One region of the Saccharothrix mutabilis subsp. mutabilis genome, then DNA from elsewhere that is predicted to be linked to it. Evidence: riboswitches for the same ligand, from Rfam matches in the RefSeq annotation. Region 1 holds a riboswitch; each other region holds the start of a gene.

Region 1 (4,205 bases):
GACGCCGAGCTGCGCGAGGTGAACCGGATCAAGGACGAGTGGCTGGCCGAGGCCCCGCCGTCCGCGCCGGGCATCCCCGTGCAGCGGGCGAACGGTGGACCGCGGGGCCTGGTGAAGGTCGAGTCCGCGGATCCGGCCTACGTCGCGGCGATGCGGAAGCGGGCGCCAGAGGTGCCCGAGGTCCTGCTGGCCGCGGCAGCGAGCTACTGGCAGCTCGTGGGCGACCTGTCCGAGGCGGAGGCGTGGTGGGACGCGGGCATCAGCCCGTTGGACCAGCGCGCCCTCGACTACCGGGCCGCCGGGCTCACGCCCGCCGACCTGGGACGTCGGCTCGGGCCGATGACGGTGCTCCAGCACCTGCGTCGGGGCAGCGCGGCGGCGTGGTGCGTCGCCAGGTTGCAGCGGCAGCGCCGGGACGGCGTTGCGTGATGTCGGGCGCGCCACGCGCGAGCGTGGCGCAGCGCAAGGGCGTCGCGCGGTGAGGGCGCGGCGTGGTCGGGACTAGCGTGATCGGGAGGGCGGGCTCCTGTGCGGGGAGCCCATCCCGGTCGGGGGTCGCCGACCCGAAGTACCCTTGAGCCGTGCGCAGCGGCCTCATCACCCCTCGACGTGTGGCGATCGCGGTCGCGTGCGTGCTCTCGCTGGTGGTCTGCTGCGGTCTCGCCTACTGGCAGTGGGAGCGGTTCTCCCAGGCCGGGGGCACCTTCCAGAACCTCGGTTACGTCTTCCAGTGGCCCCTGTTCGGCCTGTTCCCCGCGTTCATGGTGTGGCGGATGCGCAAGCTCGCCGCCCAGCGCCGCGCGGAGGACGCCGCTGTGGGCGCGGACACGTCGTCGCAGGTGGCGGGGGAGCCGGTGGCCGCGCCGTCGGAGCCGGTCGTTACCGTGGAGCCCGTCAGGACACCCGCGCACGACGACGAGGACGACGAGCTGGCGGCCTACAACCGCTACCTCCGCGAACTCCACGCGCGGGACCAGCGGTGAGCGAAGGCGGTCGGTAGGGCGATGAGCGGTGCGTTGGGCCGGTTCCGGTTCATGGCTTACGTGGTCGGTGTGGGCCTGCTGCTGCTCGTGGCCGCGATGGGCGTGAAGTACCTCGGCGACCAGGACGGCATGATGAAGGTCGTCGGCCCGGTCCACGGCTTCCTCTACGCGATCTACCTGGTGATCACGGTCGACCTGGCCCTCAAGGCCCGCTGGTCGCTCAAGGGCACCGCGCTGGTGCTGCTCGCCGGCACGATCCCGTTCGTGTCGTTCTACGCCGAGCGCAAGGTCGTCGAAAGCGTGAAGGCCGAGCGCGCCCTGTGACCACGCCGGCCGCCGCCACCTTCGGCCTGGCCGCCATGCCCGGTCGGGCCGTCGGCACCTTCCCGTCGGCCGTCGGCACCTCCGCGTCAGCCGCCACCACGTCCGGTCGGGCCGTCGGCACCTCCGCGTCGGCCGCCGGCGCCTCCGGTCGGGCCGCTTCCGCGTCGGTCCCGCCCGCGTCGGCCGCGCCCGTGGTGACCGGGCTCGTGTTGACCGGGCCGACCAGGCACAACTAGCGTCTGGCGGTACCAACTGAACACGGCCGTCGATGTCGCGCGGGAGAGTCCCCACCCACTACGGGGCGCCGAAGGAGCAACTCCTCCCCGGAATCTCTCAGGCACAGCTACCGCCCGACGAAGGCAACTCTGGAAAGCAGGCGCCAGCGCCTCGCCCACGGTGCAAGCCGCCCCCGCCGACGTGCGGGGTCCCGGCGAAGCTCTCAGGCTCATGACAGAGGGGGAGGCTCACTCGGACGAGGAGTCTCGATGGACCGTGTCATCCTTCGTAGCGGCAGGCCGACCCACCCGGTCGGCGCCCCTGCCGTGCCCGCCATCAGGGAGGACCCCGTGGAAACCCGCCGGACGCCGCTGCACGCCGAGCACGAGGCGCTGGGCGCCCAGTTCACCGACTTCGCGGGCTGGCGGATGCCGCTGCGCTACGACAGCGAGCTGGCCGAGCACCACGCCGTGCGCACGTCGGCGGGCCTGTTCGACCTGACGCACATGGGCGAGATCGTCCTGACCGGCCCGCAGGCCGGCGCCGCGCTCGACCACGCGCTGGTCGGCCACGCGTCCGCGATCGGCGTCGGCCGCGCCCGCTACACCATGATCTGCCAGGCCGACGGCGGCGTGCTCGATGACCTGATCGTGTACCGCACCGGTGACCAGGAGTACTTGGTCGTCGCGAACGCCTCCAACGCCGCCGTCGTGTTCGCCGCCTTGAAGGAGCGCGCGGAGGGCTTCGACACGACCGTCGAGGACAAGTCCACGGACTACGCGCTGCTGGCCGTGCAGGGGCCGAAGGCGGTCGCCATCCTCGAAGGCCTGACCGCCACCGACCTGGCCACGGTCAAGTACTACGCCTCCTACCCGACCGAGGTGGCCGGCAAGCCCGCGCTGCTGGCCCGCACCGGCTACACCGGTGAGGACGGCTTCGAGCTGTTCCTCGACCCCGCCGACGCCCCGCACGTGTGGCAGGCGCTGCTCGACGCCGGCCGGCCGCACGACCTCAAGCCCGCCGGCCTGGGCTGCCGCGACACCCTGCGCCTGGAAGCCGGGATGCCGCTGTACGGCAACGAGCTGAGCACGTCCCGCACGCCCTACCACGCCAACCTGGGCCGCGTGGTCAAGCTGGACAAGCCGGGCGACTTCGTGGGCCGCGAGCCGCTGGCGAAGGTGGCCGAGGCGGGCGTCGAGGCCAAGCTGGTCGGCCTGAAGACCGAGTCCCGCCGCGCCCCCCGCCACGGCTACGCCGTGCTGGACGCCGAGGGCAACGCGATCGGCGAGGTCACCAGCGGCGCGCTGTCGCCGACGCTGGGCTACTCCGTGGCGATGGCCTACGTGCCGCCCGCGCACGCCGAGCCCGGCACCAAGCTGTCCGTCGACGTCCGGGGCCGGCAGGAGCCCGTGGAGGTCGTCTCGCTGCCGTTCTACAAGCGCAACTCGTAGGGAGAAACCCCACCATGTCCGAGCACTTCAACACCTCCCTCGCGGAGTTCGACCCCGAGGTCGCCGAGGCGGTCGCGGCCGAGCTGCGCCGGCAGCAGGGCACGCTGGAGATGATCGCGTCGGAGAACTTCACGCCGGTGTCGGTGCTCCAGGCGCAGGGCTCGGTGCTGACCAACAAGTACGCCGAGGGCTACCCGGGTCGCCGCTACTACGGCGGGTGCGAGAACGTCGACGTGGTCGAGCGGCTGGCCATCGCGCGGGTCAAGGAGCTGTTCGGCGCGGGGTTCGCCAACGTGCAGCCCCACTCGGGCGCGCAGGCCAACGCGTGCGCCATGTTCGCCCTGCTCCAGCCCGGTGACACGATCCTGGGCCTGGACCTGGCGCACGGCGGCCACCTGACCCACGGCATGCGGATCAACTTCTCCGGCAAGCTCTACAACGTCGTGCCCTACCACGTGTCCGATGTGGACGGTCGGGTGGACATGGCCGAGGTCGAGGCGCTGGCGCAGGAGCACAAGCCGAAGCTGATCGTGGCCGGCTGGTCGGCCTACCCCCGCCAGCTGGACTTCGCGGAGTTCCGCCGGATCGCCGACTCGGTGGGCGCGTACCTGATGGTGGACATGGCCCACTTCGCGGGTCTCGTGGCGGCGGGCCTGCACCCGAGCCCGGTGCCGCACGCCCACGTCGTCACCACGACCACGCACAAGACCCTCGGCGGTCCGCGCGGCGGCGTGATCCTGACCAACGAGGCGGACCTCGCGAAGAAGATCAACTCGGCGGTGTTCCCCGGCCAGCAGGGCGGTCCGCTGGAGCACGTGATCGCCGGCAAGGCGGTGGCGTTCAAGCACGCCGCGTCGCCGGAGTTCGCCGACCGCCAGCGCCGCACGGTCGAGGGCGCGAAGATCCTCGCCGAGCGGCTGTCGCAGCCCGACGCGGCGGCGGCCGGCGTGAAGGTGCTGACCGGCGGCACGGACGTGCACCTGGTGCTGGTGGACCTGGTGGCCTCGGAGCTGGACGGCAAGCAGGCCGAGGACCGCCTGCACGAGGTCGGCATCACGGTCAACCGCAACGCGGTCCCCAACGACCCGCGCCCGCCGATGGTGACCTCGGGCCTGCGCATCGGCACGCCCGCCCTGGCCACCCGCGGCTTCGGCGCGGCGGACTTCGCGGAGGTGGCCGACATCATCGCGACCGCCCTCCAGCCGGCCGCGGACCTGTCCGAGCTGCGCTC
Region 2 (4,205 bases), on a different contig from region 1:
TCTCTAGGCCTCGAACGCCGTGTAGGTCAGGTCGTGCGCCTGCGCGACCGGCTCGTTGGTGAGCAGGCCGTCGTGCACGTTCAGGCCCAGGGCCAGGGACTTGTCCGCGCGCAGCGCCGCCTGCCAGCCCTTGTCGGCCAGGGCCACCGCGTAGGGCAGGGTCACGTTGGTCAGCGCGTAGGTCGAGGTCCGCGGCACCGCGCCCGGCATGTTCGCCACGCAGTAGAAGACCGACTCGTGCACCTGGTAGGTCGGGTCGGCGTGGGTGGTCGGGCGGGAGTCGGCGAAGCAGCCGCCCTGGTCGATCGCGATGTCCACCAGCACCGAGCCGGGCTTCATCTGCGCCACCAGCTCGTTGGACACCAGCTTCGGGGCCTTCGCGCCCGGCACCAGCACCGCGCCGATGACCAGGTCGGCCTCGCGCACGGCCTGCTCGACCGAGTAGCGGTTGGACGTGACGGTGCGCAGCTGCCCGCGGTAGAGGGCGTCGATGTGGCGCAGCCGGTCCACGTTGGTGTCGAGGATCTCCACGTCCGCGCCCATGCCCACCGCGATGGTCGCCGCGTTCAGGCCCGCCACGCCGCCGCCGATGACGACCACGCGCGCCGGGTGCACGCCGGGCACGCCACCGGGCAGCACGCCCCGGCCGCCGGACGGCTTCATCAGCGAGAACGCGCCCACCTGCGGCGCCAGCCGGCCCGCCACCTCGGACATCGGGGCCAGCAGCGGCAGCGCGCCGTTCGCCGTCTGCACGGTCTCGTAGGCGATCGCGGTCGTGCCGGACGCGATCAGCGCCTCGGTCAACGGCCGGTCCGCCGCCAGGTGCAGGTAGGTGAACAGCGTCTGGCCCTTGCGCAGCAGCGGGTACTCCCGCGCGATCGGCTCCTTGACCTTGAGCACCAGGTCGCCCTCGGCCCACACGTCCTCGGCGGTGGCCAGGACCTTCGCACCGGCGGCGAGGTACTCCTCGTCGGTGATGGCGGACCCGAGCCCCGCGCCCGCCTCGACGAACACGTCGTGGCCGCGCAGGGTCAGCTCGTGGGCGCCGGCGGGGGTCAGCGCGACGCGGTACTCGTGGTTCTTGATCTCGCGGGGTACTGAGATCCGCACGGTGGGGCTCCTTCAGCCGTTGTTACGCCAAAGGTCCGGTACTCCGAATCCACTGTCATCGTGCGAGCGGCACTAACCGGCAGGGGTCGGTTTGTGTTGAGTGAACAAGACTGGACGCGCGTTGACACCCGTCACGCCGACGACCTAGCGTGCTCGCGACCGCCCAACTGAACATCGGCCGCGGCGCCCTCCCGGGCGCCGGAACCCGAGCGGGAGAGTCCCCGGCACGTCCGGGGCGCCGAAGGAGCAAGTACCCCGCACACTCTCAGGCAACGAGAACCGCTCGGGCGAGGCGACTCTGGAAAGCGTGCTCACGCGCGCACCCACGGTGCAAGCTGTGCCTGATCGACGGTTCCACCGTCGCGACGCCGCACAGCGAAGCTCTCAGGTCCCAGGACAGAGTGGGGATCCGACCGACCGTGGCTTCAGGAGCGCTGACATGACTTTTCCGGAGAACCTGCTCTACACCGCCGAGCACGAGTGGGTCGACTGGGCGCCGGGTACCCAGGACCCCGTGGCGGTCGGCATCACCTCCTACGCGGCGGAGTCCCTGGGCGACATCGTGTTCGTCCAGCTGCCGAACGTCGGCGAGCGCGTGAAGTCCGGCGACGTGTGCGGCGAGCTGGAGTCGACCAAGTCCGTGAGCGACCTGTACGCGCCGGTCAGCGGCGAGGTCGTGGAGGTCAACCAGGCCGCCGCCGACGACCCGTCGCTGATCAACAACGACCCGTACGGCGCGGGCTGGCTGTTCAAGGTGCGCGTCGAGGACGCGACGGGCCTGCTCACCGCCGGCAAGTACGCGGAACTGACCGGGGACTGACCCGCCGTGGCGATCAGCGTCTTCGACCTGTTTTCCGTCGGCATCGGGCCGTCCAGCTCCCACACGGTAGGCCCGATGCGCGCCGCGACGATGTTCGTGGCGCGCCTGGGACACCGGCTGACGTCCGTGGACCGGGTGCACGTCCAGCTGTTCGGCTCGCTGGGCGCCACCGGGCACGGGCACGGCAGCCCCAAGGCCGTGCTGCTCGGACTGGAGGGCCACAAGCCCGAGGAGGTCGACCCGACGGCCGCCGAGGGGCGCGTGGCCGAGATCCGCGCCTCCCGCCGGCTGCTCCTGGGCGGGGTGCGCGACATCCCGTTCGTCGAGGACACCGACCTGGTGATGCACCGGCGCAAGTCGCTCCCGTTGCACCCCAACGGGATGAGCTTCACGGCGTACTCCGGGGACGAGGTCCTGGACGAGGCCGTGTACTACTCCGTCGGCGGCGGTTTCGTGGTGGACGAGCACGCCACCGGCACCGACCGCATCAAGGCCGACGAGACGGAACTGGCCCACCCGTTCAAGACCGGCGACGAACTGCTGGCGCGGACGCGGGAAACCGGCCTGTCCATCTCGGAGGTCATGCTGGCCAACGAGCTGTCGTGGCGCACGGAGGAGGAGGTCCGCTCGGGCCTGCTCCACATCTGGGGCGTCATGCAGGAGTGCGTCGAACGGGGCTGCACCGAGACCGGCGTGCTGCCGGGCGGCTTGAAGGTCCGGCGGCGCGCGGCCGAGATGCGCCAGCGCCTGGCAGCCGAGCACTACGCCACCGACCCGTTGCGGGTGATGGACTGGGTGACCTTGTTCGCCCTGGCGGTGAACGAGGAGAACGCGGCCGGCGGCCGGGTGGTCACCGCGCCGACCAACGGCGCGGCCGGCATCGTGCCGGCGGTGCTGCACTACTACACCCGGTTCGTGCCGGGTGCGTCCGACGACGGCGTGGTGCGGTTCCTGCTGACGGCCGGTGCGGTCGGCGTGCTGTTCAAGGAGAACGCGTCGATCAGCGGCGCCGAGGTCGGCTGCCAGGGCGAGGTCGGCTCGGCGTGCTCCATGGCGGCGGGCGGACTGGCCGAGGTGCTCGGCGGGACCCCGGAGCAGGTGGAGAACGCGGCCGAGATCGCGATGGAGCACAACCTGGGCCTGACGTGCGACCCGATCGGCGGCCTGGTGCAGATCCCGTGCATCGAACGCAACGCGCTGGCGTCGATCAAGGCCATCACGGCGGCCCGGATGGCCCTGCGCGGAGACGGCTCGCACTTCGTGTCGTTGGACAAGGTCATCAAGACGATGCGCGAGACCGGCAAGGACATGAAGGTCAAGTACAAGGAGACGGCGCGGGGCGGACTCGCGGTCAACGTCATCGAGTGCTAGCAGCGCTGCGCGTGCCTTGCCCTTCGGGCGCGCGCAGCGCGCTTGCTTCTGGGCTTTTCCGTCCTCCCCGTACGGCCTGCCCGAAGGGCTACCACAGATTTCCGCGGGTGCAGCCGAAATTTTTGTGAGGAACGAGCAAAAATTTTAGCGGCACCCGCGGAAATCTGTGGTTGGCTCCGCCAGGCCGTACGGGGAGGACGGAAAAGCCCCCGCTTTTGCTTTTCTCCCCGGGGGCCTGCCCGCCGGCGAGGCTCTTTTAATCTTTAGACTTCACGCTGACGCTCTCAAGCCGAACGCGCTTCGCGCTTTCTTTAGAGCGCTTCGCGCGCCAAAACGCGCGAAGCGCTCGAAAGATCAAAAGCGGCGCTCGCCGCGCGGCAGGCCCCCGGGGGGGGGGGGAAGGGCGTCGGTTCGTTCCCCGCACGGCCTGCCGGAGGCAACCACCCTTGGGGGTTCTTGGCAACCGGTGAAGCGTGGTTGCCAAGAACCCCCAAGCGCGGTTGGGCTGCGCCCAGGCCGTACGGGGAACGAACCGAGGCCCTTCCTTGGGCTAAATAGCCCTTCGAAAAGCGCGCCTGCGGCGTGTCGGGTGTCGCTTGGTGTCAGCGGGTGGTGGGGGTTCGGAAGACGCCTACTCCCTCTAGTAGGCCGCCGATTTCGTGGGCTGCCTCGAAGGGGGACAGGCGGGCGTAGCCGGCCAGGTCCCAGAATTCCGGGTTCTGCCCCGGGGCGCCCACCGAGCGTTCCGCCTCGGTTCGGGCGATGCCGAGGGCCATGCACACCGCCACCGCCGCCTCACGGGGGTCGGCGTAGAGGGCCAGTTCCGCGAAGACCCGGCCCGGCGCCGCGCCCAGGGCGAAGCGGCGCCGGGCTTCCGAGATCAGGGGCTCCATGGCCTCCACTG
Region 3 (4,205 bases), on a different contig from region 1:
GGCCATGACGGCGGACGCGGCGTTGGTGCCGTGCGCCGACGACGGGATCAGGCACACGTCGCGCTCCGCGTGGCCCTGCGCGCGGTGGTAGGCGCGGATCGCGAGCAGGCCCGCGAACTCGCCCTGGCTGCCCGCGTTGGGCTGGATGGACACGGCGTCGTAGCCGGTCACCTCGGCCAGCCAGCGCTCCAGGTCGGCGACCAGCGACAGCAGGCCCTCGGCGTCCTCGACCGGCGCGAACGGGTGCAGGTTCGCGAACTCCGGCCAGGTCACCGGCTCCATCTCGGCGGTCGCGTTGAGCTTCATCGTGCACGAGCCCAGCGGGATCATGCTGCGGTCCAGCGCGACGTCCTTGTCCGACAGCTTGCGCAGGTAGCGCAGCATCGCGGTCTCGGAGCGGTGGGTGTGGAAGACCGGGTGGGTCAGGTAGTCGCTGGTGCGGCGCAGGTCGGCGGGGATCGCGTCGGCGGTGTCGAGGTCCAGGCCGTCGACGTCGGAGACGGTCACGCCGAACGCCTTCCACACCTTCTCCAGGTCACCCCGGGTGGTGGTCTCGTCGCACGCGATCGAGACGGTGTCGGCGTCCACCTGCCACAGGTTGACGCCCAGGTCGCGGGCGGTGGCGACGACCTCGGCGGCGCGGCCCTCGACGCGGGCGCGGACGGTGTCGAAGAACTCGCCGTGCACGACCTCGACGCCGTTCTCGCACAGGCCCGCGGCGAGCACGGTGGCCAGGCGGTGGGTGCGGGTCGCGATGGCGCGCAGGCCGTCGGGGCCGTGGTAGACCGCGTACATCGACGCCATCACGGCCAGCAGGACCTGCGCGGTGCAGATGTTGCTGGTGGCCTTCTCGCGGCGGATGTGCTGCTCGCGGGTCTGGAGCGCGAGGCGGTAGGCGAGGTTGCCGTCGGCGTCCACGGACACGCCGACCAGGCGGCCGGGCAGCTGGCGCTCCAGGCCCTGGCGGACGGCCATGTACCCGGCGTGCGGGCCGCCGAAGCCGATCGGGACGCCGAAGCGCTGGGTGGTGCCGACGACGACGTCCGCGCCGATCTCGCCCGGCGGGCGCAGCAGCGTCAGGGCCAGCAGGTCCGCGGCGAACACGGCCTGCGCGCCGGCCGCGTGGATCTCCTCCACCAGCGCGGCGTAGTCGCGCACGACGCCGGACGCGCCCGGGTAGGACAGCAGCACGCCGAAGAAGTCCCCGCCCAGGCCCAGCCCCTCCAGGCCCTGCGACAGGTCGGCGGTGACGATCTCGATGCCCAGCGGCTCGGCGCGGGTCTCGATGACGGCCAGCGTCTGCGGCAGCGTGTCGGCGTCCACGACGAACTTGGCGGACTTGCTGCGGCCGGCGCGGCGGACCAGGGTCATCGCCTCGGCGGCGGCGGTGGACTCGTCCAGCATGGACGCGTTGGCCAGCGGCAGGCCGGTCAGGTCGCCGACCATCGTCTGGAAGTTCAGCAGCGCTTCGAGGCGGCCCTGGGAGATCTCGGGCTGGTAGGGCGTGTAGGCCGTGTACCAGGCGGGGCTCTCCAGGACGTTGCGGCGGATCACCGGCGGGGTGTGGGTGCCGTAGTAGCCCATGCCGATCATCTGGGTGAGCGGCTTGTTGCGGGCGGCCAGGGCGCGCAGCTCGGCCAGCGCCTCGGTCTCGGTGGCGGGCGCGGGCAGGTCCAGCACCAGTTCGCGTTCCCGGATCGACTCGGGCACGGCGCGCTGGGCCAGCTCCTCCAGGGAGCCGACGCCGATGACGTCCAGGATGCGGGCCAGCTCGGCGGGCCGCGGGCCGACGTGCCGGTCGGCGAAGGGGGTGCCGTGCTCAAGGGCGGCGAGGGGGATGCGGTCCTGCGTCATGTAAGGCGCCTTTCGCGGGCTACGGACACACTTCTGCCGTTGCCCTCCCCCTCTGTCTTCTGCCCGCGGACGGGCGCCTGAGAGCTTCACCCGGCGTGGCCGGGCTTGCACCGTCGGCGGGGTCCACGTGCCCGACCCGCTTTCCAGAGGCGTCTCACCCGTGCGGTCCTTGCGCCTGAGAGGTTCCGGGGAGGATTTGCTCCTTCGGCGCCGAGACTGGCTCGGACTCTCCCGCACGGGATAAAGCGACTACGCGCGAATCGTACCCGGCAGGTGAACGTCTCCCGGCACGGACGCGACGCGGATCTCACAGGTTTGGCGCGGCGGAGCAGCGGGTACCAGGCGCTCGTGCCGCTCGCGCCGTGGAGTCCGAGGTCAGCCGATGGCCCGTGTCCGCTCGCGCCGTGGGCTCCGGGGTCAGCCGATGGCCCGCGTCCGCCTGCGCCGGGACAGCTCGTCGTTGGGCGTCTCGTCCACCGCGAGCCCGTCCGCGCGTTCCGCGGGGAACTCGTGGATCGTGCCGCTGATCTCCCGCATGGCGCCGCTGACCGCGATGCCGAACACGCCCTGGCCGCCCTGCAGCAGGTCCACGACCTCCTCGGGCGAGGTGCACTCGTAGACCGTGGTGCCGTCGCTGAACAGCGTGATGCGGGCGAGGTCCTGGACGCCGCGGCGGCGCAGGTGGTCGACCGCGACGCGGATGTTCTGCAGGCTCACACCGGTGTCGAGCAGCCGCTTCACGACCTTGAGGACCAGGATGTCCTTGAACGAGTAGAGCCGTTGGCTACCGGAGCCGTGGGCACTCCTTATCGTCGGGTTGACCAGGCCGGTGCGGGCCCAGTAGTCGAGCTGGCGGTAGGTGATGCCCGCGATCTGGCACGCGGCCGGGCCGCGGTACCCGACGAGTTCGTCCGGCAGCGAGGAGTCCGGGAACAGCTCACCCTGTTCGCCGGTTCCGGCCCGGATGGGCGCTTCCTCGACCACGCCTGCCTCCCCTCGGTCCGGCCAGGACTGGCCGGCGACCAACGTGAAGCCGCCCCGGTGCCCGAATCACACCGTGGCAATTCACCTGAGTTCGACGGTAAGACCGCCTAGGGGGCAGGTCAACGCGACGCGCTGAGCGTGTCGCGTCTCAACCTCAGGTTGAGGTTGAGAGAGACGGGCGTCGTAAGCCATTCGGGTGACGTTTAGTGATCGTTTAGCGGACCGGTGCTGACTTTGTGTAATCCGGAGGTGTGACACCGGGGGGTGGCACGCGGGGCTGATCCACAACGCACCGCACACACCCACGAGGGGCCGGCTTCCAGCTCGCGGCGCGACGCCGGCCTCTCGTGGGTGCTTGACAGACCCACCGCAGACTCCCCCGTGTCCCGCTCCACCGCCACCTGAGACCCACCGCCGACACGCCGCCCACCCAGCGCCGCCGTCCCAGCCGCCGCCGTGCCTGCCTCACCGCCCCGGAAACGATCAGGCCCGAAAACGATCAGGCCCGGGACGCGACCGCCGTCCCGGGCCCTACCGCGAGAACCGCTGCTCAGGTGTCCGCGCCGCGGAAGTCCTCCGGCGAGACCGAGTCCAGGAACTCCCGGAACTTCTCGACCTCGTCCTCCTGCTCGTCCGGGATGATCAGCCCCGCCTCGGCCAGCACCGACTCCTCCGCGTGGATCGGCACGCCGATGCGCAGGGCCAGGGCCACCGAGTCGCTCGGCCGCGCCGACACGCGCACGTCGCCGTCGAACACGAGTTCCGCGAAGTACGTGCCCTCCTGCAGGTCGGTGATCCGCACCTGCTCCAACTGCCTGCCCAGAGCGCCGATGACGTCCTTCAACAGGTCGTGCGTCAACGGCCGCGCGGGCCGGACACCCTGCTGCTCCAGCGCGATCGCGGTCGCCTCCACCGAGCCGATCCAGATCGGCAGGTAGCGCTCGCCCTCGGTTTCGCGCAGCAACAGGATCGGCTGGTTGGCGGGCAGTTCCACCCGCACGCCCACGACGCGCATCTCGCTCATCGGGTCTCGCCTCCCTCAGCGCGCTGAAATCCTGGCGTCCCCGCTACCACGAGGATCCCCCACGTACCCCTCCGACGCTACCCGCCAAGCGGGCCTTGTGCGCAACCGCTCCGAAAATGCGGATCACGATGCGGAAACGGCTCTACCTGGGCGGAACGCCGCCACCGGGCACGTCGCGCAGGCCGATTTTCACCAAGAGTGTGTGCAGCGTTACGGAGAGCGCCGCCAGCTCGCGCACGACTTCGTCGGCCCGGCCCCGCGACCTCGGGTCGCGCCGCCTCGCCAGGACGACCTGCTCCACCAGCGCCACCTCGCGGTCCGCCGCCGCGCGGAACGGGCGCAG

The links. A riboswitch is a leader RNA that binds a small molecule or an ion and turns the genes downstream of it on or off. The one in region 1 is predicted to bind glycine.
Region 2: linked by a shared signal. The riboswitch ahead of gcvH (glycine cleavage system protein GcvH) and the one ahead of gcvT (glycine cleavage system aminomethyltransferase GcvT) in region 1 are both predicted to bind glycine.
Region 3: linked by a shared signal. The riboswitch ahead of gcvP (aminomethyl-transferring glycine dehydrogenase) and the one ahead of gcvT (glycine cleavage system aminomethyltransferase GcvT) in region 1 are both predicted to bind glycine.

Annotation. Positions count from the first base shown of each region.
Region 1 is NZ_BAAABU010000005.1:162,517-166,721, reverse strand. It holds gene ABD126_RS14805 (helix-turn-helix transcriptional regulator) at 1-429, shown strand, start outside; gene ABD126_RS14800 (hypothetical protein) at 582-983, shown strand; gene ABD126_RS14795 (DUF3817 domain-containing protein) at 1,005-1,307, shown strand; gene ABD126_RS14790 (hypothetical protein) at 1,304-1,543, shown strand; glycine riboswitch at 1,574-1,666, shown strand; glycine riboswitch at 1,668-1,768, shown strand; gene gcvT (glycine cleavage system aminomethyltransferase GcvT) at 1,874-2,974, shown strand; gene glyA (serine hydroxymethyltransferase) at 2,989-4,205, shown strand, end outside.
Region 2 is NZ_BAAABU010000010.1:59,682-63,886, reverse strand. It holds gene ald (alanine dehydrogenase) at 4-1,110, opposite strand; glycine riboswitch at 1,311-1,402, shown strand; gene gcvH (glycine cleavage system protein GcvH) at 1,550-1,930, shown strand; gene ABD126_RS22140 (L-serine ammonia-lyase) at 1,937-3,301, shown strand; gene ABD126_RS22135 (hypothetical protein) at 3,904-4,194, opposite strand.
Region 3 is NZ_BAAABU010000007.1:9,372-13,576, reverse strand. It holds gene gcvP (aminomethyl-transferring glycine dehydrogenase) at 1-1,854, opposite strand, end outside; glycine riboswitch at 2,008-2,098, opposite strand; gene ABD126_RS17805 (MerR family transcriptional regulator) at 2,272-2,838, opposite strand; gene ABD126_RS17800 (bifunctional nuclease family protein) at 3,389-3,862, opposite strand; gene ftsR (transcriptional regulator FtsR) at 4,005-4,205, opposite strand, start outside.